Regions from separate parts of the Allobosea sp. RCC_152_1 genome, predicted to be linked through region 1. Evidence: riboswitches for the same ligand, from Rfam matches in the RefSeq annotation. Region 1 holds a riboswitch; each other region holds the start of a gene.
The links. A riboswitch is a leader RNA that binds a small molecule or an ion and turns the genes downstream of it on or off. The one in region 1 is predicted to bind cobalamin.

Region 1 (7,358 bases):
CCGGGCTCCCCGATGAGGTGGGCGAGGACGCCGCGGAATTCGACCTCGGAGGAGGCATTCGACTTGTTGCCGCACTTGTCCTTGAGCCGCTGGATCTGCAGCCGGTTGCGCGAGCCATCCGGCAGCCAGCCCGGCACGACGAAGCAGGAGACCCCCTCCTCCGTCCGCGCGAGCGTCAGGAACACGTCGGAATGCGGGACGGAGAAGAACCATTTATGGCCGGTGAGGGAATACGTTCCATCGGCATTGCGCGTCGCGACCGTCTGGGTCTGGCGGAGATCCGAGCCGCCCTGCTTCTCGGTCATCGCCATGCCGACCGTGCCGCCGCGCTTCTGCGTGGCCGGCAGGGGGCGCGGGTCGTACTCCGACGAGGTGACCAGCTGGCCGAACTCGGCCCAGCGCGCGGAATCGCGCCGCAGCACGGGAATCGCCGAATAGGTCATGCCGAGCGGGCAGCAGATGCCGTTCTCGCCCTGGTTCCAGAGATAGGAGACGGCGGCACGCGCCACCTGCGCGCCTTGGCGCGGCTTGGTCCAGCACAAGGAATGGAACTCGTCGCGCATGGCGAGCCCCATCAATTCGTGCCAGGCCGGATGGAACTCGATCTGATCCACGCGGCGGCCCCAGCGATCATGCGTGCGCAATTCCGGCAGGCTGCGATTGGCCTGCCGCGCCAGGTCCTGCACCGCTTGCGACCCGACATGGCCACCGACCACGCCCGCCTGCTCGCGGAACCAGCCCGCGCCGAAGGCATCGAGAATGCGCCCAAGCGCCGGGTCGGCGGCATAGGCGTCATAATCCGCCAGCGCGGGTGCCTGGTTCAGCACCTCATGGGTGTCGTAGCCGTAAGCATCGAGCGTGGTCATGCGGCCTGTCCTTCACGGGAGATCAGCGCGGCGAGGGAGAGATCGGCGAGCGCAGCCGCAATCTCGCGGCCACGCTCGGGGCTGATCGAGCGTTCCGGCGAGAGCGGGCCGATCAGCGCCTCCATGAAGCCGCCGACGATCATCGCGGCGGCGGCATCCGAATCGACGGTACGGAAGACGCCCTGTCTCCCGCCTTCGACGACGAGCGCGCGAAAAATGCCGGCGATCTCGCGGCGATAGTCAAGCCGTGTCGCGTCGACCGCCGGGTCGGCAGGCTCGGCGATCATCGACCAGGCTAGGCGGCGATTGGCGAAGGCGCGCCGGGCGAAAGCCTCGACCGCGGCGGTCAGGCGCTCGGTGACGGGAGCATCGCTCGCGGCGATCTCGCGCAGCACGGCGAGCTCGCGCGTCGAGACGATAGCGACGATCTCGGCCATCAGCTCGGCCTTGGAGGAGAAATAGGAATAGACGCTGCCGGTCGAGACGCCGCTGGCGGAGGCCACCGCGGCGATCGAGGTCTCGTGGAAGCCGATTTCGGAGACGATCCCGCGCGCGGCAGAGAGGATCGCCTCCCGCTTCCCGGCCTTGCGCGGTTGCTTTGGCGTTCCGTCGGCCATGCGGGCTCCGAATTGAACTTGAATTCAGATTCAATTTGAGAGCGAATGCCGCCCTCGTCAAGGGGCTCGGGAACTCCTCTCCTGGAAAGGAGAGGAGTAGGGGTAAGGTGTTCCGAGCGAAAACGTCGGCTTGAACCCGACCCGCCGGGAGCCCTCACGGAACTGGTCCGACCACCCACACCTCGCCCTGCCCTCTCCTTCCAGGAGAGGGATCCTCGCGCCTCGACCGGGACCTCCGAAGTCACGTCCCAGAAAGACGACGCTTCCGGCTTCCCGTGCCAACCTGCGAGGCAACCTTAGAACTCGATGCCTTCCTGCGCCTTCACCCCGGCGGCGAAGTGGTGCTTCACCAGCGTCATCTCGGTGACGAGGTCGGCCGCCTCGATCAGCTCTGGCTTGGCGTTGCGGCCGGTGACGACGATGTGGAGGTCGGGGCGGCGGGCGCGGAGCACCTCGACCACCTCGGCGAGCGGCAGATAGTCGTAACGCAGGGCGATGTTGAGCTCGTCGAGCACCAGCAATCTGATCTCGGGATCGGCCATCAACTCCCTGACCTTGGCGAAGGCGCGCTCGGCGGCGGCGATGTCGCGGGCTTTGTCCTGCGTCTCCCAGGTGAAGCCCTCGCCCATGCTGTGCCAGCTCACTTGATCGCCGAAGGCTTCGAGCGCCCGGCGCTCGCCGGTCGACCAGGCGCCCTTGATGAACTGCACCACGCCGATGTGCCAGCCATGGCCGAGCGCCCGCAAGATCAGGCCGAAGGCCGCCGTGGACTTGCCCTTGCCGGGGCCGGTATTGACGATGAGCAGTCCTTTTTCCTGCGTCTTGGAAGCGACCTCGGCGTCCTGCACCGCCTTGCGCTTCTCCATCTTCGCCTTGTGGCGGGCGGCGTCTTCGCTGTCGGTCATCTTTTCATCCGCATCATTTCACGCGCATCGGCAATCCGGCGACCATGAAGACCACGCTGGCTGCGCGCGCCGCAAGCGCCTGATGCAGCCGTCCGGCCTCGTCGCGGAAGCGGCGGGCGAGCGCGTTCTCCGGCACGATGCCGAGGCCGACCTCGTTGCCGACCAGCACGAGCGGGGCGGAGGCGCGCTCGCAGGCGGCGATGAGGGCTTCGCGGGCGGCGGCCGTGTCACGCTCGGCGAGGATGAGGTTGGTCAGCCACAGCGTCAGGCAGTCGACCAGGATCGGACGGCCCGCCGGCTGGGCGGCGATGGCCTCGGCCAGATCGAGCGGTGCATCGACCGTCTGCCAGCCGGCGGGCCGGCGGGCGCGATGCTCGGCGATCCGATCGCGCATCTCGTCGTCATAGGCCTGCGCGGTGGCGATATAGGTCCAGGGCGCCGGCTGGGCCTCGATCAGCGCCTCGGCATGGCGGCTCTTGCCGGAGCGGGCGCCGCCGAGGACGAGGGTGAGATGGGGGATTTCGGCGGGCTGCATCGGCGGCTTCGCGTTCGTTCGGCGTCATCCCCGGCGACCGAAGGGAGACCCGGGATCCATGCCGGAGCGCTTCCGAAGAAGGTTCAGGCATGGATCCCGGCTCTTCGCTGCGCTCCGGCCGGGATGACAGCGTGTATGTGTCGGACCGTTCCTGCATTGCACAGCAGTCCGCCGAAGGCTAATGATCGTCGCTGACGGTGCCTCCGCGAGGAGGTGAAAAGGGAACGCGGTGCGAGACCGCGGCTGCCCCCGCAACTGTAAGCGGATGTCCTTCGCCATCGGCCACTGGAGCGCACGCTCCGGGAAGGCGGCACAAGGGCGCCAAATCCGCGAGCCAGGAGACCTGCCGTCGACCCGCAACGATCCAACCGGCTGCCGGCGGGGCGGCTACGGAGAACAGTCATGAATACCGTTTCGGTTTCCACCTCGCAGATCAGCGTCTCGGAGCGGGCGAAGGCAGTCGCCGCCGCCCTCATCGTCGGAATCGCATTGGTCTATACGACCGGTTTCGCGGCCTCGACGAATGTCCACAACGCCGCGCACGACACCCGCCACGGCCTCGCCTTTCCCTGCCACTGAGGGAAAGCCATCATGGTCACGCGTGTTCTCACGGTCAGCATCCTGGCCGGGCTCCTGGCTGGGCTAATCATCGCCGCCCTTCAGCATGTCACCACCACCCCGCTGATCCTCAAGGCGGAAACCTATGAAAACGCCATGCGCGACGGAGCGAGAGCGCATCTCGCCTTCGCGCAGGGCGAAGCCCGCATCATCCTCGTCCATGGCGGCGCCGATCACGCCGAAGGGGCGGAGCATGACGAATGGAAGCCGCAGGACGGCACTCAGCGCATGCTCTTCACCAGCGCCGCCACCATCGGAACCGCGATCGGCTTCGCGGCGCTGCTGCTGGCCGGCATGATCGCAGCCGGCGACAGCATCGACCCGCGCCGCGCGCTGATCTGGGGTGCCTGCGGCTTCCTCGCCTTCGGCCTCGCGCCGGGAATGGGGCTCGCGCCGGAACTGCCGGGAGCCGCCTCGGCCGCCCTGCAGGCGCGCCAGCTCTGGTGGCTCGCGACCACCATCGCCACCGCGATCGGGCTGTTCCTGTTCCTGCGCTACGAGGCGCCCTGGCTCAAGCTCCTGGCCGTCGTCGTGATCCTGCTGCCGCATCTCGTCGGGGCTCCGCATGCGCCGACGCCGGAGAGCAAGGTGCCGGCCGAGCTCGCGGCGCATTTCACCTCGTTGTCGCTCGGCATCCAGGCCGCGCTCTGGCTGGTCACCGCCTTCATGGTCGGGACGCTCTGGCCCTGGATGAGCCGCCGCGCGGCTGCGGCCTGAGGATAGCGGCGCCTTCGGGCGCCGCGCGAAAGGCAAACCAGATGTCCGAGGGCGACCTCACCATCCATGTCTGCACGGCCTGCCGCCGGGCCCGCGCCGACCTCCCCGATGGTTACGACCAGCCGGGGCTGGCGCTGGCCGAACGCCTCGCCGCGCAGCTCGCAGCCAAGGGCAGCACGATCCCCGTGCTGCCCGTCGAATGCCTCGCCGTCTGCAAGCGGCCCTGCACCATCGCGCTCAGCGCCGACGGGAAATGGACCTATCTGATCGGCGATCTCGACACCGACACCCATCTCGACGAGATCGTCGGCGCGGCGGAGGCCTATGCCGCCAGCGCCAACGGCATCGTTCCCTGGAAAGAACGACCGCAGTCCTTCCGCAAGGGCGTGGTCGCGCGCGTGCCGCCTTTGCCGGCGCGCCAGCAAGGATGACATCATGAACGCTCCGCAGACCGCCAATCTCGGCAAGACACCCTGCACGATCATCACCGGCTTCCTCGGCGCCGGTAAGACGACGCTGGTGCGCCACCTCCTCGAAAACGCGCAGGGCAAGAAGCTCGCCGTGCTCGTCAACGAATTCGGCGATCTCGGCTTCGACGGCGAATTCCTCAAGGGCTGCGGCATCGCCGGCTGCAGCGACGAGGACGTGGTCGAGCTGCCGAATGGCTGCATCTGCTGCACCGTCGCCGACGATTTCGTGCCGGCGCTGGAGAAGCTGCTGAATCGGCCGAACCCGCCCGAGCACATCCTGATCGAGACCTCCGGCCTCGCCCTGCCGAAGCCGCTCGTCACCGCCTTCAACTGGCCGGCGATCCGCTCGCGCGTCACGGTCGACGGCGTCATCGCCGTGGTCGACGGGCCGGCGGTGGCCGAGGGCCAGTTCGCCGATGATCCGGAGGCGCTCGCGGCGCAGAAGGCCGCCGACGCCTCGGTCGATCACGACAACCCGCTGGAAGAGGTGTTCGAGGACCAGATCCTCTGCGCGGATCTCATCCTGCTCAACAAGAGCGACCTCATCGACGAGGCCGGCCGGGCGCGGGTCAAGGCCGAGATTGCCGAGCATCTGCCCAAGGCAATCAAGATCGTCGAGACCGCCCATGGCAAGGTCGAGCCGGCGCTGATCGTCGGCCTCGGTGCCGCGGCCGAAAGCGACCTCGCCGCCCGCCCCTCGCATCATGGCGAGGGCGAGCACGATCACGACCATGACGATTTCGACTCGGTCGCCGTGCCGCTGCCGGCCGGCTTGTCCCCCGAGGAGCTCACGGCGCGCGTCGCCAGGGCCGCCGAGGCCGAGGGCGTGCTGCGGCTCAAGGGCTTCACCGCCGTGCCGGGCAAGCCGATGCGGCTCGTGGTGCAGGGCGTCGGCCGGCGCGTCGGCCATCATTTCGACCGGCCCTGGGGCGCGAGCGAGTCGCGCGACGGACGCCTCACCGTGATCGGGCTCAAGGGCTTCGATCTCAAGGCCGTGGAAGCGGCTCTCGCGGGGGCGTAACATCGGCCGATGCATCTTCTCCCGACCAGCGAGATCAGGCTCGACGACGGCGAAGACGCCGTCGATCTCGCCCTGCCGCCGGGAGATGTGCTTGTCCTGTCCTTCACCGACAGCGACCTCTCGGCGCTGGCGGTGGCGGCAGGTGACAGCAGCCTGTCCGTTCGGCTCGCGCCGCTCCGACGCTTGAAACACCCGCTCTCGGTCGACTTCCTGATCGAGAAGACGGCCGCGCATTGCCGCTTCGTGCTGCTGCGCTGCCTCGGCGGGCTGGACTACTGGCGCTATGGCATCGAGCAGCTCGGGGCGGCCTGCCGCGAGAAGGGAATCCCGCTCGCGATCCTGCCCGGCGACGAGCGCGACGATCCGCGGCTCGGCGAGCATGCGACGGTGCCGGCGGAGCTTGCGGAAGCGCTTCTGGCCTATTTCCAGGCAGGCGGCGGCGCCGAGAACATGCGGCGGCTGCTGGCGCGGATCGGGCTTCATGTTGCAGGGCGAGGACTTCCATCCGACCTTGTGCCGCTGGTCCTGCCGGCGTTCTTCGCCCTCGGCCCCAAAGGCTCGCCCTCGCCCTGGCGCGATGCACTCGCCACGCTGCCCGCCGGCCGGCCGCTCGTCCCGATCCTGCTCTACCGCTCCGGCGTCGCGGCCGGCGACACGGCTATGGCCGAGGCGATGACCGCCGCCCTCGCCGCCCGCGGCCTCGCGCCCCTGCCCCTAGCCCTGACCAGCCTGAAGGACCCGACCGTCACGGCGGAGCTCGCAGCGCTGATCGCGACCCGCAGACCCGAACTGATCGTCACCACCACCGCCTTCTCTGCTCGCGAAGGCACCGATTTCGTGCTCGACGCCGCCAATTGCCCGATCCTGCAGGCCATGCCCGTCGGCAGTCCGCGCGAGGCCTGGGACGCCTCGCCGCGCGGCCTTTCCGCCGCCGATCTCGCCATGCAGGTGGCGCTGCCGGAATTCGACGGACGCATCGGCGCCATTCCAGTCGCCTTCAAGGCGGAGGAGAATGACCCGGCGACCGGGCTTACCATCCGCCGGCTGGTGCCGGATGCCGAGGGCATCGCCGCGCTGGCCGATCTCGCGGCCGGCTGGATCGCTCTCGCACTGAAGCCTGCAGCGGAGCGCCGGCTGGCGCTGGTGATGTCGGACTATCCCGCGCGCGGCGGCCGGGCCGGCTTCGCCGTCGGGCTCGACACGCCGGCGAGCGTGACGGCGATCCGGGAATTGCTGGCCGAGGCGGGATATGAGGTTGGACCGTTATCCTCCATCGTCATCCCGGGCGACCAAACGGAAACCCGGGATTCATGCCTGAACCTTTCCGAGCGACGTTTTGGCATGGATCCCGGATCGACGCCGCTGACGCGTCTTGTCCGAGATGACAGCGCAGATATGAATGAGGGGGCTAGCTTGATGGCAGCCCTCACTACCGGGGCTGCCGAGCTGAGCATTCCGCTCACAGCCTATAGCGACTGGCTCGCCGCGATCCCTGCCCCCGCCCGCGAAACACTCCTCGCCGCCCATGGCGCGCCTGAGGCCGATCCAGCCTGCCGCGACGGCGCCTTCCGCTTCCGCGCCGTGCGCCATGGCAAGCTCATCGTCGCCC
Region 2 (7,358 bases), on a different contig from region 1:
TTGCGCGCGATGTTCTGGCCGGGCGTCGGATATTCGGTCGTCACCTTCGACCAATCGCAATTGAGCTCCTCGGCGACGAGCTGCGCGAGGCCGGTGAGCGTGCCCTGGCCCATTTCCGAACGGGCGATGCGGATCACCACCTTGTCGTCGGGATGGACGACGACCCAGGCATTGATCTCGGGGGTTCCCGCCTGCTGAGCGCCGGCAGGAATGGAAAAGCCGAAGGTGAAGGCGCCGGCAACCGCGGCCGAACCGGCGAGGATGTGGCGGCGGGATGGGCGGAAAGAACGGGGGGCGGATAAGACGGTCATGATCGCTCTCCTCTCCCTCAACCGCGGCCGAGCTGGCCGCCGGCGGCGACGTCGAGGATCGCGGCCTTGACGCGGACATAGGTGCCGCAGCGGCAGATATTGGTCATCTCGCTGGCGATGTCGGCTTCGCTCGGCTTCGGATTGGCCTGCAGCAGCGCAGCCGCGGTCATGATCATGCCGCTCTGGCAGAAGCCGCATTGCGGCACGTCGTGCTTGATCCAGGCCTGCTGGACCGGGTGGGTTCCGTCAGGGGAGAGCCCTTCGATCGTGACGATCTTCTGCTCCTCGGTCACGGCGCTGACCGGCAGCGCGCAGGAGCGCGTGGCGACGCCGTCGATATGGACCGTGCAGGCGCCGCACTGGGCAACGCCGCAGCCATATTTCGTGCCGGTCAGACCGATTTGTTCGCGGATCACCCAGAGCAGCGGCGTGTCGCCATCGACTGCGACGTCCAGAGTCCGGCCATTCACATTCAGCTTCGTCACCGTAAACCCTCCCGGTTCGGTTCAAGCAGGACGGCGAGAGAGCCAACGCGCCTCGCCGGAAGCCTCAGGATGCCGTGCGAGCATGCCGAGGATTTTTGAAGTGGAATGATTGAAACTCAGAAGTCCGGCGGCGCCAACGGCCAGCATCGGCCGATCACGTTTCGTGAGCGCTGCCAGAAGAGCGAATGCAGCGCCGTATCGTGCGAAAACGGCTTTTACTCCGCGCAATTCGGACGCTTCTGCCCGCATAGCGGGTGCTCAGCCACCGTTGCGTGTTTCACGCAGATGTGAACCTCGGGATTGCCTGAGGCTGCGTGACGTCGTCAGGCGGCCGCCCCGCAATATGGTCGATGTGTCGATCGCGTTCGATCCCGCGAACGACATGGCGTTGCGGCCTGCTCTCGCAGGGCGCCGGGAACGATTAAGACCGCTCTCTTCCCTCGGCCTCGATCAGGTATTCGATGTGACGCCGCCCGGACGCCCCGGGACGGATCGCGACCGCGACGCCGAAGATGCGTTGGATCGTTTCGCTCGTCAGGACCTCATCCGGCGAACCCGCCGCTTCCAGCCGCCCTTCATGCAGCAGTGCGATCTCGTCGCAGAACATCGCTGCGAGGTTGAGATCGTGCAGCGCCATGATGCAGGTGATGCCGAGGCGGCGGATGAGGTTGAGGATCGCGAGCTGGTGCTGGATGTCGAGATGGTTGGTCGGCTCGTCGAGGATCAGCTCGCTCGGTTCCTGCGCCAGCGCCCGGGCGATATGGGCCCGCTGGCGCTCGCCGCCCGACAGCGTATGCCAGGACTGGTCGTGCCGCTCCGCGAGCCCGACCCGCGCCAGCGCTTCGTTCACCGCTGCCTCGTCCGCCGTGCTCCAGGATGCCAGCGCGGCGCGATGCGGCGTGCGGCCGAGGCGGACGACGTCGCAGACGGAGAGCTGGATCTCGGTCGTCGCCTGCTGCTCCACGAAGGCGAGGCGGCGCGCGAGATCGCGCCGCGCCACGCCGGCGATGTCACGCCCATCGAGCATGACGACGCCGCTCGCGACATTGCGCAACCGGCAAAGCAGCCTGAGAAGGCTCGATTTGCCCGAGCCGTTCGGACCGATCAGGCCGAGCACCCGGCCGGGCGCCGCCTGCAGCGTCACCCCGTCGATGATCATCCGGCCGGCCGTGCCCCAGCGCACCTCCCGCATCGCGAGCGTCATGTCGGCCCCATCATTTGGGTTTCCTGGCGCGATAGAGGATCAAGGCGAAGACCGGCGCGCCGAACAGCGCGGTGACCACGCCGATCGGCAGGATCTGCTGCGGGATCAGCACGCGCGACAGGATGTCGGCGAGGATCATGAAGATCGCACCGATGACGAGGCAGGCGGGCAAAAGCCGGGCATGGCCGGAACCGACGAGGAAACGGGCGGCATGGGGAATGATCAGCCCAACGAAGCCCACCGTTCCGACGATCGAGACCATCACGGCGGTCATCACCGCGGTCGTGGCGAAGAGCACGATTTTCACCCGCGTGACCGCGACGCCGAGCGAGGCGGCCGCGTCGACGCCGAAAGCGAAGGCGTCGAGCGCCTTGGCGTGCAGCATGCAGATGCCGAAGCCGATGAAGGCGACCGGCGCCGCAATCCAGAGGTCCGGCCAGCGGACGCCGCCGAAATTCCCAAGGAGCCAGAACATCACGCCCCGCGCCTGCTCGGCGCTGGCGAGCGTCGTCACGATCGTGGCGGTCGCCGCGTTGAAGAGCTGCGAGGTGGCGACACCGGCGAGGATGACGCGATCGCTCGCCCCGCCCGCTCCGGTCGCCAGGAGCGCGACCACCGCGAGCGCGGCGCAGGAGCCGATGAAGGCGCCGGCCGAGACCGTCAGCGCCGTGCCGCCGATGCTGACGCCGAGGATCAGCACCGCGACGGCGCCGGTCGAGGCTCCCGCCGAGATGCCGAGAACGTAAGGCTCCGCCAGGGGATTGCGCAGCAGCGCCTGCAGGATTGCGCCTGAGAGAGCGAGCGCGCCGCCGCACAACCCCGCCATCAGCGCCCGGCTGAGGCGATAGTCGAAGATCACGCCCTGCTGGATCGCGCTGACAGGCCAATCGAGATCGAACAGCCCGTTGCCGAGCGCCTTCAACGCCGTCTCCAACGGGATGCGCATCTCGCCGATCGTCACCGCCAGCGCCACCGCGAAGGTGAGCGCCAGCAGCGAAACCAGCGCGACGGCGATCCGCGCCGGCCAGTTCGGGCCGTGGGCTGCGTGGCTCAAGGAGTCAGACCGAAGCCGGCGATCGCCTTGGCGAGCGTCTCGATGCCGTCCACCGTATCGAGCCCGGCGCGGGTCGCTCCGACATCCATGATGACGATGCGATTGTTCTTCACCGCGTCGAGCTTGCTGGCGACGGGGTCGGTTTTCAGGAAATCGAGCTTCTTCTCGATATCATCGGCCGGAAAGCGGCGGCGATCCATCTTCACCGTGACGATGACCGCGGGATTGGCGGCAGCGATGCTCTCCCAGCCGACCAACGGCCATTCCTCATTGGTCGTGATGATATTGCGCGCCCCGAGCTTCGACAGGATGTAGGCGGGCACGCCGTTCCTGCCGGCCATGAAGCCGTCGCCCTTGATGTCCTTGCTGGAGAACCAGACGACGACCGGCACGTCCTTGACCTTTGCATCCGCCACCGCCTGGACCGCCTTCTCCTCGCGCGCCTTGAGCTCGGCGACGAGCGTCTCGGCGCGGTCGGACACGTCGAAGATCTGCCCGAATTCGCGGATGTTGCGATAGACCAGCTCCATCGTGAACATCTGGGTGCGCACACCGTCGCCGCCGCCGGAATTGTCCTTGCCGACGCAATCGGTCGGCGAGACATAGGTGGGCACCTTGACCTTGGCGAACTGATCGCGCTTGCCGACGATGCCGTTGGGGCCGACATGCCATTCGAACATCGCGGTAACGAGGTCCGGCTCCTGCGCGAGAACCGCCTCGAAGCTCGGGTCGTTGTCGGCGAGGCGCTTCACCTTGGCATTGATCGCCTCATAGGGCTTGGCGATGGGCGAGAACCAGACGGCGGTGCCGACGACGCGGTCGCCGAGGCCGAGCGCATAGAGGATCTCGGTCTGCGTCTGGCCGATCGAGACGACGCGTTTGGGCGCGGCGTTGAAGGTGATCGTCTCGCGGCAGTTCTCCAGCGTCAGCGGATACTGGGTCGGCGCTGCGACGGCCGCGCCCGCGGCCAGGCTGCCGAGGAATGCCAGGACGGGCCATTGAAGCAGGCGGACGAGAGGGCGCGCAATCGGCACAGAGGAAGCCTTATATGAAACGTTGTTACATTTCTGATAGGGCGAGCGGCGCGCAGCCGTCAAGCTCCCCGCGACAGCGCGGCCGGCGGTCTTCATGAACATGGACTTCATCGCTCCCCGAGATGACGGATGCGGGAGCTGCGCAGGATGCGGACGGATGACGGCCGCATGGCCATCACCGACACACACCTCCGGAACACCCCGTCCGAAAGACGTCTTCGATGACCGGGGCAGGTCTCCTGGCTCGCGGGTCGACGCCGGTTCCGCCCGGCCTTCCCGGCGCGGCACGCGCCAGTGGACGATGGACGGAGAGCTCGCCGCTTACAGTTGCGGGGGCAGCCTCGGCTTTGGCGCAACGCGCCTCACCGAATTCCCTCTTAGCTCCAGGCTGAATCTGGAGAACCTCGATCACGTCCAACCTATAAGGTCGTGCCGCACCGTCAAGCTCGGTTCGGGACCATCATGATCGACGTCGATATGCCGCCGGCACTGTAGATCTGGGGCCCAGGCGCGGCGGCTTCGCAGACCGGTGTGATGTCCGGGCTTTCTCCGCTCGACGCAGCGTCACTGGCCATGTTGCTGCCCGGGTTTCTGGTTCGCCCTGCCAGGAGATCGGTTCACTGCGGGCGTGACCTTCCGGCAGCCAAGATCTCGCTTGCGGCGATTTCTGCCGCGCGGCATCCCGTCTTGATACTTACGTAAGGTAATGTTTCTGAAGGGAGGCCGAGCTGCCATCAGGCGGGAGCTTCCGAAAAGCGAGGCTCATTTCACTTCCCGTAGAGCGGAACGGGGGTAGCTCCAATTCTCCTTAAATATGGTAAGTAACTGATATAAATCAGATTTTTATTTGATCTCTGTCGCCGCGCCGGCGTCGTGAACGCATCGCGTGTCGCCTCAAGGAGCTACTCCCTTTGCGCCGACGGGAACCCCTTTGCTCGCTTCACGGTGCAGTGCACCAAGCGTAAGCTGAATAGTACTGTGGGTTGAGTGAGGGTATAGCCGTGTTGCCGAATGCACAGTTCTCCGCGACAGAATTGCAGGATGCCGCGCAAAGGATCAAGCTCCTGCGTCGGGCTGCGACCGAACATGCTGTGGAAATCGGCCGCGAGCTCCTTCGCGTCAAGGAGCGGCTGCCCCACGGGGTCTTCGTCAAATGGGTCGAAAAGGCGTGCGAGTTCAAGATCAGGACCGCGCAGGACCTGATGAAGCTGGCGCGCGGCGCCGATTCCGATGCGAATGCGAAGCTCGTCGCGCTGATGGTTCCATCGACGCTTCGTGTCTATCTCGCCAAGACGACCCCGCCGGCGGTTCGCACCACCATCCTGCAGCGACTCGAGAACGGTGAGCGTGTGTCCCGCAGCGAGCTGCATTCGCAGGTCGTGGATACGCGCAAGACCAGGATGGAGGCGGTGCAGCGTCCGGCGCAGGAAGGATTCTCCTCGTCGTTTCTTCCCGCGCGCGAGCTTAACGGGCCCGCCGAAGGGAGGCGAAACGACCCGGGCGCGGACCGGGCCCGCAGGGTGGCTGAGCTGATTTTGCGGCGGCTCAGCCCGGAGGATTACGGGCTCATCATGGAGGAGATGAGCTGGGAGGTCTGGAACAGAGCCTTTGTCTGGATGAGAGCGGCGCGTGTTGTGGACGCCGAGCATCTGGAATTGGCTTTGCCCAGTACAGCGACGAATCAATCGTGCGAATTCGTTCCCGCAAAGCTGCAGTGAAAAATATCGAAGTTTTATCGTGACTTACAGTCCGCGTATTCGCGTTGTGTGACTTGCGAACGCCGTCTTTGAGGGAACGGAGTTCCTGCAAAGACATCAAATGGTCGGTGGATACAGATCGGAAGCCCAATGTCGGTCTATATTGACGAGCGCCAGCCCTCCACAACATTCGGCCTTCTCAGCCTACGCCGCCGCTGGAAGCTCATTGCCGCATGTGTCGGTCTCGCGGCGATGCTTGGCCTGCTCTACACGGTGCTGAGGCCAGCGAGCTATACGGCGTCGACGCAGCTCCTGGTCTATGTGAAGGAAGTTCAGCCCGGCCCCGACCTCGTCATTTCCCTCGGGCGCGCCGATCTCACGCAGGTCGAGAACGAGAGCGAGGTCATCCGCTCGCGCGGTACCCTGGCCAAGGTCGTAGGGTCGCTGGACCTTACCGAGGATTCCGAGTTCGTTCCCGCGGCGACGGCGTTTCAGGGGCTCGCCCGGTGGCTTTCCGGCACGTCGCCAGCGACCTCCGACGAGAGCCGCGCGAAGCAGGAAGCCGCCATCGAGTCCCTCGCCAGGAGCATCGCGGTCAAGCGGGTCGGAACCAGTCACACGATCCTCGTCGACGTCACGACCTCCGATCCGGAGAAGTCCGCGCTCATCGCCAATGGCATCAGCCAGGTCATGCTCCAGGCGCGTCTCAACGCGGAGCAGGATGGCGAGCGCTCGCCATTGCTGCGCGAGCGGCTGCAGGGCTTGGGACCCAGCGTCTATGTGATGACGCCGGCGCTCGCTCCGGACAAGCCCAACGGACCGCGGAAGATCCTGATCATCATGGCTACGGTCATGGCCGGATTGGTGATCGGGGCGGCGCTGGCGCTGTTTCTCGACTTCCGGGACAAGACGATCCGCAGTGCCGCGCAGATTCAGCGTTTCGGCCTGGAGTGCATCGGCGCGATCCCCTTGTTCAAAAGCGGCAAGCCCGCGATTTCGAGCCAGGCTCGGCAGCGTGCCGGCCAGGATCGCCTGCCTGAAGCCTTGCTGGCGCAAACGCTTCTGCGGGCGACGGTCGCGATCGAGGCGGCCAAGGCACGCACCGTCGGCGTCGCCTCCTCGATCGCAGGAGATGGCGCGACGACCGTGGCGCGGCACCTCGCCCAGATGGCCGCGCGCAGCCAGAGGAAGGTTCTGCTCGTGGAGGCCGGCGGCAGCGAGACGTCGCGATCGTCCGCGAGGGAGATGTCCTCCGCGCCGGCATTCTCGGGGACGCAGCCGCAGCCGCTCGGCGGCAGCCTCTGGAACAATGGCGGCGACGGACCCGATCTTCTCATCACGCCTCCTCCCGGCACCGGCGAGGGCGTCGCCAACTGGTGGATGCATTGCGATCAGACATCGCTGGCAGCCTACGACCTGATCGTCGTCTGCCTGCCGGCCCTCGAACGCGGTCCCGAGTTTCGCATGGCCGCGCAGAACATCGACGGAATCCTGCTGGTGATGAAATGGGGCGGCGCCGAGATGGAGCGGATCGAGCGCGCCTTCACGGTCTCCGGCGCGGCGCCGTCGGATT
Region 3 (7,358 bases), on a different contig from region 1:
GACCATCACCTCGTCCCAGAGCCCCCTCGCCTTCAGGTCATGAACGAGCCCGGCATTCACCACGGTGAAGTCGCCCGACATGTTCGCCTTAACGTAGAGCTGGCTGTAGCTCGGCTCGATCGACTGCGAGACGCCGACGATGTTGGAGATCGTCGCGGTCGGCGCGATCGCCATGGTGTTGGAGTTGCGCATGCCGGTCGTGACGACCCGCTCGCGCAGGCCCTCCCAGTCCAGCGTCGAGGAGCGGTCGAGTTCGACATCGCCGTCGCGGGCGTCCGAGAGGATGTCGAGCGAGTCGATCGGCAGGATGCCCTTCGACCAGAGCGAACCCTCGAAGCTCGGATAGCGCCCGCGCTCGGCGGCGAGATCGACCGAGGCCTGGATCGCATGGAAGCTGATCACTTCCATCGACGTATCGGCGAAGGCGACGGCGCCTTCCGAGGCCGCCGGCAGACGCAGTGTCTGGAGCGCGTCCTGGAAACCCATCAGCCCCAAGCCCACCGGGCGATGGCGCAGGTTCGAGCGGCGTGCCTCGGGGATCGTGTAGAAATTGATGTCGACGACGTTGTCGAGCATGCGCATCGCGGTGGTCACGGTGCGGGCCAGGCGAGCCTGATCGAGCCCATCGGGCGTCACATGCGCGGCGAGGTTCACCGAGCCGAGATTGCAGACCGCGACCTCGTCGGCCGAGGTGTTGAGCGTGATCTCGGTGCAGAGGTTCGAGGAATGCACCACGCCGGCATGCTGCTGCGGCGAGCGCAGATTGCAGGCATCCTTGAAGGTCATCCAGGGATGGCCGGTCTCGAACAGCATGGTCAGCATGCGCCGCCAGAGGTCGAGCGCCTTCACCCGTTTGAAGACCTTGATCTGGCCAGCGGCTGCCTTCGCCTCATAAGCCTCGTAGGCCGTCTTGAATGGCTTGCCATAGAGGTCGTGCAGGTCCGGCACCTCATCGGGCGAGAACAGCGTCCAGTCGGCGCCGGCCTCGACGCGCTGCATGAACAGGTCGGGAATCCAGTTCGCCGTGTTCATGTCATGGGTGCGGCGGCGGTCGTCGCCGGTGTTCTTCCGGAGATCGAGGAACTCCTCGATATCGACATGCCAGGTCTCGAGATAGGCGCAGACCGCGCCCTTGCGCTTGCCGCCCTGATTGACGGCGATGGCCGTATCGTTCGCGACCTTCAGGAACGGCACCACGCCCTGGCTCTCGCCATTGGTGCCCTTGATATGGGCGCCGAGACCGCGCACCGGCGTCCAGTCATTGCCGAGGCCGCCCGAGTACTTGGCGAGCAGCGCATTGTCCTTCACCGCCTTGAAGATACCGTCGAGATCGTCAGCGACGGTGGTCAGGAAGCAGGAGGAGAGCTGCGGGCGCAGCGTCCCGGAATTGAACAGCGTGGGGGTCGAGGCCATGAAATCGAAGGATGAGAGCAGATCGTAGAATTCGATCGCCCTGCCCTCGCGATCGATCTCGCGGATGGCGAGACCCATGGCGACACGCATGAAGAAGGCCTGCGGCAGCTCGAAGCGGTTGCCCCGGACATGCAGGAAATAGCGGTCGTAAAGCGTCTGGAAGCCGAGATAGTCGAATTGCAGATCGCGCTCGGGCTTGAGTGCAGCGGCGATGCGGGCGATGTCGAAGCGGCCGAGCTCGGGGTCGATCAGCTCGTTCGCGATGCCGGTCTTGAGATAGGCATGGAAGTAGTCGGCATAAAGCACTGACATCTCTTCCTGCGTCGCCTGCTCGGCGCGGCCATGGACGAAGCTCAGTGCCTCGCGACGGAGCTTGTCCAGCAGCAGGCGCGCGGAGACCTTCGCATAGTTCGGCTCGCTCTCGATCAGCGTGCGGGCGGCAAGGATCGGCGCCAGCGCCAATTCGTCGAGCAAGATGCCGTCATAGAGGTTGCGGCGCGCCTCGGTGAGGACCGGCTCGGCCGAGACGCCGTCGAGATCGGCACAAGCCTCGCGAACCACCTTGTCGAGGCGGCCGGCGTCGAGCGGGATAAGCGTCCCGTCGGCGAGCTTCATGTGCAGCAAGGGAGCTGCGGAGGCGACAGGCTTCGTCTCGGCAACCGCCCTCGCCCGCTCGCGCGCCCGCTCCTCGCGATAGAGCACATAGGCACGGGCGACCTTGTGGTGTTCGCCGCGCATCAGGGCGAGCTCGACCTGGTCCTGCACATCCTCGATATGGAAAGTGCGGCCGGTCGCGGCCCGGCGGGTCAGCCCCGCGACGACCTGCTCGGTCATCTCCGCGACGGCTTCGTGGATGCGGCGCGAAGCGGCGGCGTTCGATCCTTCGACGGCGAGGAACGCCTTGGTCAGCGCCACGGTGATCTTCGAGGGATCGAACGGCGTCACCGCGCCGTTGCGGCGAATGATCTGGTAGCCGGGCTCGCTCGCAGCGAGCTTCGACAGTGTCGGCTCTGCGGCTGACGGAGCGGCGGCAGGCCGCTCGGCTTCAATGGAAAGAGACATCGGCATCAACCCCAAATGTTGGGGGCAAAGGCCAGAGCGGTTGCGTCGAGAAGGCGCGCGGCACCACAAGGCCGCGACCTGCCAAGCGCACCACCGGGACACCCCGCCCGAGGACGTATACGAGGTCGCGGCAGGTCTCCTGGCTCACGGGTCAGCGCTCTCGTCCCGTCTTCCCAAGGCCTTGCAGCCTCAGTGACTTAATCCTGGACGTGAACTCGCCGCTTACAGTTGCGGGGGCAGCGCCGGTCTCTCACCGGCTTCCCTCTTAGCTCTCGATCTTGCGATTCGAGAGACCATCGACCACCAGATCTAGTAGCTAAGGGGCATCGCCTGTCAACAGGTCGTGATGCCGCCGTCCGGCGCCTGTGAAGATCGGGGATCACCGCGCGGCCTCCGGCCTATCCTGTTCGTGCTGTTCGGCAATGACGTCGGCTCTGCCTTCGCTTCGGCGAAACCGCGTCGAGCGATGCTTTACGCCTCAAGCGCTAGCGCCCCTTCGCCGCCCGCCATGATCGACGCACGCCCCGTTCCCGAGCTTCGCGCAATTCGCGACCGCCACGAGCTGTCTGCGATGGCTGCCGAGCCGCCCCAGCATATCGCGATGGCGCGTCTCAGGCCGGGTCACACGGTTGCTGTCGGTCGATTTGGCGCCCGGCTGATTTTCCGAAAATATTGCGAGATAAAACCTTCCATTTGACAATGTGTCTTATAAGTACCATGATAGAAACATCGATCTAGGCCGAACGAATTGGCCCCGCGCTTTCATCGCGCACTGCTGACGAACTTCCTGCTCAAATCGAAAAATGCGCTGCACCCGCGGCGCATGAACAATAGCCTTTACAGGAGGTCAGCATGGCCAGTGGCACAGTTAAGTGGTTCAACACCGACAAGGGTTTTGGTTTCATCCAGCCGGAAGACGGCGGCCAGGACGCCTTCGTCCATATCAGCGCCGTGGAGCGTGCCGGTCTGCGCACGCTGAAGGAAGGCCAGAAGGTCTCCTATGAGCTGGTGCAGGACAAGCGCTCCGGCAAGGTGTCTGCGGACAACCTGCAGGCCGAGTGAGCTAGACGCCATCCGGCGCGTCAATCGAGATCAGCGGCGACCGCGGATGTACCGGCGCCCGTTCGATTGAGCGGCGGATAGCCACGGAGGGGTCGGGATCAACCCGGCCCTTTTTGTTTGCATCAGAAGGGAAATTCGAATGCAGGTTCTCGTTCGCGACAACAACGTCGACCAGGCGCTTCGCGTCCTCAAGAAGAAGATGCAGCGTGAAGGCGTGTTTCGCGAGATGAAGGCGCGTCGCGCCTACGAGAAGCCGTCCGAGCGGCGAACCCGCGAGAAGGCCGAAGCCATCCGCCGCGCCCGCAAGGCAGCACGCAAGCAGGCTCAGCGCGAAGGATTGCTGCCGATGCCGAAGCGCGTGGAACGGCCGGCACGGCCCGGCCAGGCCCCCGCGCAGGCACGATAGGCGAGGATTTGGGCCTGGGCTTCAATCCGCAGGATTTCGCCGAGGGCCGGGCCTGCTCGCCAGGCCGAACCGGCGAGGATCGAAGCCGAGCCCCACGCAAGGTTCTGCCCGAAGCCGTTCGATCCATGCAGGAGCGTGCTGCCGGAAAACGCCGCTGACGCCCTGGCGTCCTGCGTTCGAGAAGGAGTTTGCCGATGTCGAGCAACAGAATTCCGCCGGAAGAGGCGCAATTGCGGGCCCAGAGCAGAGCGACGCTCGCAGCGCAACGCCGCGCCGAGGCCGAAACGGCCCTGGAAGCGTTGCGGGTGGAGCAGATCGCCGTCCGCGAACGCACCGCAAAACTGCGGGCCTTGCGGCTCGCCAAGGAAGCCGCCGACGCCGAGGCCGCCGCGGCGGTGCCGCCAGCCAAGACGCGAGCCAAGCCCGCCAAGACCGTTGTTCGGCGGAGAACCGCTTCTTCCTGATCTCCAACCGGAGGATGGCGCGCGAGGCGTTGCCGTCAGTCTTGGTCAGCAACCCGGCAGCCGAACTCGGCCGCCGCTGCGGCAAACCAGGACCAGAAGCTTCCTGCCATGCTGCGTGCGACCATGATCTCGAAGACGGGTCCGTCCGGCCCGTCGGCGAGCCGCCATAGCTGCACGCCGAGATAGGCCACGCTTGTCACGGCGGTCTCGCCGACGCCAAAGGCCGAAGGATGCAGGTCGAGCATCACGCCCTTTGCCAGCAGATCGCGGGTCCTGGGACCCTGAAGCCGGAAGGCGGCGCGCGCATCGCTCTGATCGCTGACAGCGGCATGGGTCGCGAATTCATCGAGCAATGGCTGGAAGCCGTCGCGCGAAGCCGCGCGCAGCAGCCATTGGTCCGGCCCCGCCCAGATCGCGTCATGGACCCCGCCCGATACGATCCTCGGCATCTCCGGCAGCGCGATGCCGAGCCGGCCTTTGACGGCCCGCGACAGGGCCATCGCCGCACCCGGTTCAGCGATCAGGGTCGCCAGGCCGAAACCATCCAGCAGCGTCGCAACGACGCCGGTCTCGCCCTTCGCGCCGAAGGAGCCGGGTTGCGCGATGCCCGCCCAGGCGCTGCGCGGGCGCCATGAGGTCGCGATCTCAGCCATGGAGGCGGTTTCCTTCCGGATCGACGAAGACGGGCGAGCAGATCTCGACGACGATGTCGCCGTTTCGGACGGGATCATAGGCGCGCACGCGCTCGCCGATGCGACCGGCGCCGTTCCGGATCAGGCCGAGGCCGATCCAGTGGTTGAGATGCGGCGAATGGGCGACCGAGGTCATGTAGCCCTCGTCGTTCTCCATCACCGCCGCCTTGCCGATGCCGATGAAGTGGGCGCCGGCCCGCAGGCGCTGGGAGGGATCGACCGGCTTGAAGCCGACGAAGGACGGCCGGTCCCGCTCGATCAGGGCCGGCCTGCCCGCCATCAGGCGGCCGATATAGTCCTTCTTCGAAGACATCATCTTGCCGAGGCCGAGATCGCGCGCCGTGGTCTGGCCGTTGAGCTCGTTGCCGGCGACATGGCCCTTCTCGATGCGCATCACCCCGAGCGCCTCGGTGCCATAGGGCGTGATGCCGAAGGGCTGGCCGGCCTGCATCAGGGCGCGCATCATCGCATCGCCATAGGCGGCCGGAACCGCCAGTTCATAGGCCAATTCGCCCGAGAAGGAGATCCGGAACAGCCGCGCCGGAATGCCGCCGCCGACCGTCACGGTGCGCGCCGCGAGATAGGGGAAGGCCTCGTTCGAGAGGTCGTGCTCGTGATCGACGACGCCGCGTAGGGTTTCGCGCGCCTTGGGCCCGGCGATGGAAGCTTGTGCCCATTGCTCGGAGACCGAGACCATGCGGACATCGAGTTCCGGCCACAGCACCTGATGGCAGAACTCCAGATGCTGCATCACCTTGCCGGCATTGGCCGTCGTGGTCGTCATCAGGAAATGGTGCTCGCCCAGACGCGAGGTGGTGCCGTCATCCATGACGAAGCCGTCCTCGCGCAGCATCAGGCCGTAGCGCGCCTTGCCGACCGGCAGGGCCTTCCAGCCATTGATGTAGACGCGCTCCAGGAACTCGGCGGCCTCCGCCCCCTGGATGTCGATCTTGCCGAGCGTCGAGACGTCGCAGAGGCCGACGCTCGCGCGCACGGCCTTGACCTCGCGATCGACCGTCGCCTGCCAGTCGTTTTCGCCGGGGCGCGGATAGTACTGCGCCCGCAGCCATGGGCCGGCCTCGACGAAGACGGCGCCCTGCTCCCGCGACCAGTCATGGGTCGGTGCCAGCCGCACCGGCCTGAATTCCTTGCCGCGATGATGGCCCGCGAGCGCGCCGATCGCGACCGGCGTATAGGGCGGCCGGAAGGTCGTGGTGCCCGTCTGCGGGATCGTCCTGCCCGTCTGCTCGGCCATGATGGCGAGGCCGGAGAGGTTCGAGGTCTTGCCCTGGTCCGTCGCCATGCCGAGCGTGGTGTAGCGCTTGAGATGCTCGACCGGCCGGAAGCCCTCGCGTGCGGCGAGTTCGACATCCCTGTCGGTGACGTCGTTCTGGTAGTCGACGAAAGCCTTGCCCTTCGTTCCCTTCACTCGCCAGAGCGGCCGCAGCGCGGTCGTCTCGGGATCGGTCGCAGGCACGGGTGCCGGCGGCGCAGGCGTCAGCCCGGCTTCGGCCGCAGCCTCGCGGCCGAGCCGCGCGCCGTCCTCCAGCGCCTGCGCCAGCGTGAAGCGCCCGGCCGCGCTGCCGGCGACAGCAAGGCCCGCCGGCAAGGAGCCCGGCACGAAACATTGCAGGCCGTCGTCCCAGGCCGGCTTGCCGTTCTGATGCGAGGTCAGATGCAGCGTCGGGTTCCAGCCATTGGAGACGGCGAGCAGGTCGCAATCGACAGCCGTCGTCGCGCCGGATGCATCGCGGATGGTGACGCTGCTGAGGTGGCGGCCGCCGCGCGTGCCTTCGACCGCGCCGCCTGCGAACAGCCTCGCACCAAGCTTGTCGGCGAGCGCCTTGCGGGCGGGATCTGAGTCGCCGCCGGCATCGACGATGGCAGCGATGCGGCTACCGGCTGCGGCGATATCGCGTGCCGTGGCCCAGCCATCGTCCCCGGCCGTGAACAGCACCGCCTCGCGGCCCGGCAATGCGCCGTAGCGGTTGACGTAGGTGCGTGCCGCTCCCGCCAGCATGACGCCCGGCGTATCATTGCCGGGGAAGACGATCGGCCGTTCCAGTGCGCCTGCGGCGAGGATCGCGCGCTTGGCATGGATGCGCCAGCCGCGCTGTCGCGGCTGATGCGGCGCCGGCTCGGGCAGGTGATCGCCGACACGCTCGACCGCGCCATAGATGCCGTGGTCGTAGAGGCCGAAGACGGTGGTGCGCGGCATGATCCGCACTTCGGGCAGGCTCTCGAGCTCGGCCAGCGTCG

Region 2: it holds a riboswitch for cobalamin, as region 1 does, so the genes downstream of both, AB6806_RS08815 (ABC transporter substrate-binding protein) here and AB6806_RS15755 (CbtB domain-containing protein) in region 1, are expected to answer to the same signal.
Region 3: it holds a riboswitch for cobalamin, as region 1 does, so the genes downstream of both, AB6806_RS02220 (ribonucleoside-diphosphate reductase subunit alpha) here and AB6806_RS15755 (CbtB domain-containing protein) in region 1, are expected to answer to the same signal.

What each region holds. Positions count from the first base shown of each region.
Region 1 covers NZ_JBFUPU010000004.1:222,769-230,126, forward strand. Annotated here, with positions in the region: gene AB6806_RS15735 (acyl-CoA dehydrogenase family protein) at 1-866, opposite strand, end outside; gene AB6806_RS15740 (TetR/AcrR family transcriptional regulator) at 863-1,483, opposite strand; gene cobO (cob(I)yrinic acid a,c-diamide adenosyltransferase) at 1,780-2,388, opposite strand; gene cobU (bifunctional adenosylcobinamide kinase/adenosylcobinamide-phosphate guanylyltransferase) at 2,402-2,923, opposite strand; cobalamin riboswitch at 3,103-3,288, shown strand; gene AB6806_RS15755 (CbtB domain-containing protein) at 3,326-3,502, shown strand; gene AB6806_RS15760 (CbtA family protein) at 3,515-4,258, shown strand; gene AB6806_RS15765 (DUF1636 family protein) at 4,300-4,689, shown strand; gene cobW (cobalamin biosynthesis protein CobW) at 4,694-5,749, shown strand; gene cobN (cobaltochelatase subunit CobN) at 5,759-7,358, shown strand, end outside.
Region 2 covers NZ_JBFUPU010000002.1:517,341-524,698, reverse strand. Annotated here, with positions in the region: gene AB6806_RS08835 (xanthine dehydrogenase family protein molybdopterin-binding subunit) at 1-311, opposite strand, end outside; gene AB6806_RS08830 ((2Fe-2S)-binding protein) at 329-796, opposite strand; gene AB6806_RS08825 (ABC transporter ATP-binding protein) at 1,218-2,000, opposite strand; gene AB6806_RS08820 (FecCD family ABC transporter permease) at 2,011-3,054, opposite strand; gene AB6806_RS08815 (ABC transporter substrate-binding protein) at 3,051-4,088, opposite strand; cobalamin riboswitch at 4,301-4,510, opposite strand; gene AB6806_RS08810 (DUF3102 domain-containing protein) at 5,090-5,806, shown strand; gene AB6806_RS08805 (Wzz/FepE/Etk N-terminal domain-containing protein) at 5,936-7,358, shown strand, end outside.
Region 3 covers NZ_JBFUPU010000001.1:461,659-469,016, reverse strand. Annotated here, with positions in the region: gene AB6806_RS02220 (ribonucleoside-diphosphate reductase subunit alpha) at 1-2,475, opposite strand, end outside; cobalamin riboswitch at 2,588-2,789, opposite strand; gene AB6806_RS02215 (cold-shock protein) at 3,328-3,537, shown strand; gene rpsU (30S ribosomal protein S21) at 3,677-3,943, shown strand; gene AB6806_RS02205 (hypothetical protein) at 4,138-4,407, shown strand; gene AB6806_RS02200 (sarcosine oxidase subunit gamma) at 4,443-5,060, opposite strand; gene AB6806_RS02195 (sarcosine oxidase subunit alpha family protein) at 5,053-7,358, opposite strand, start outside.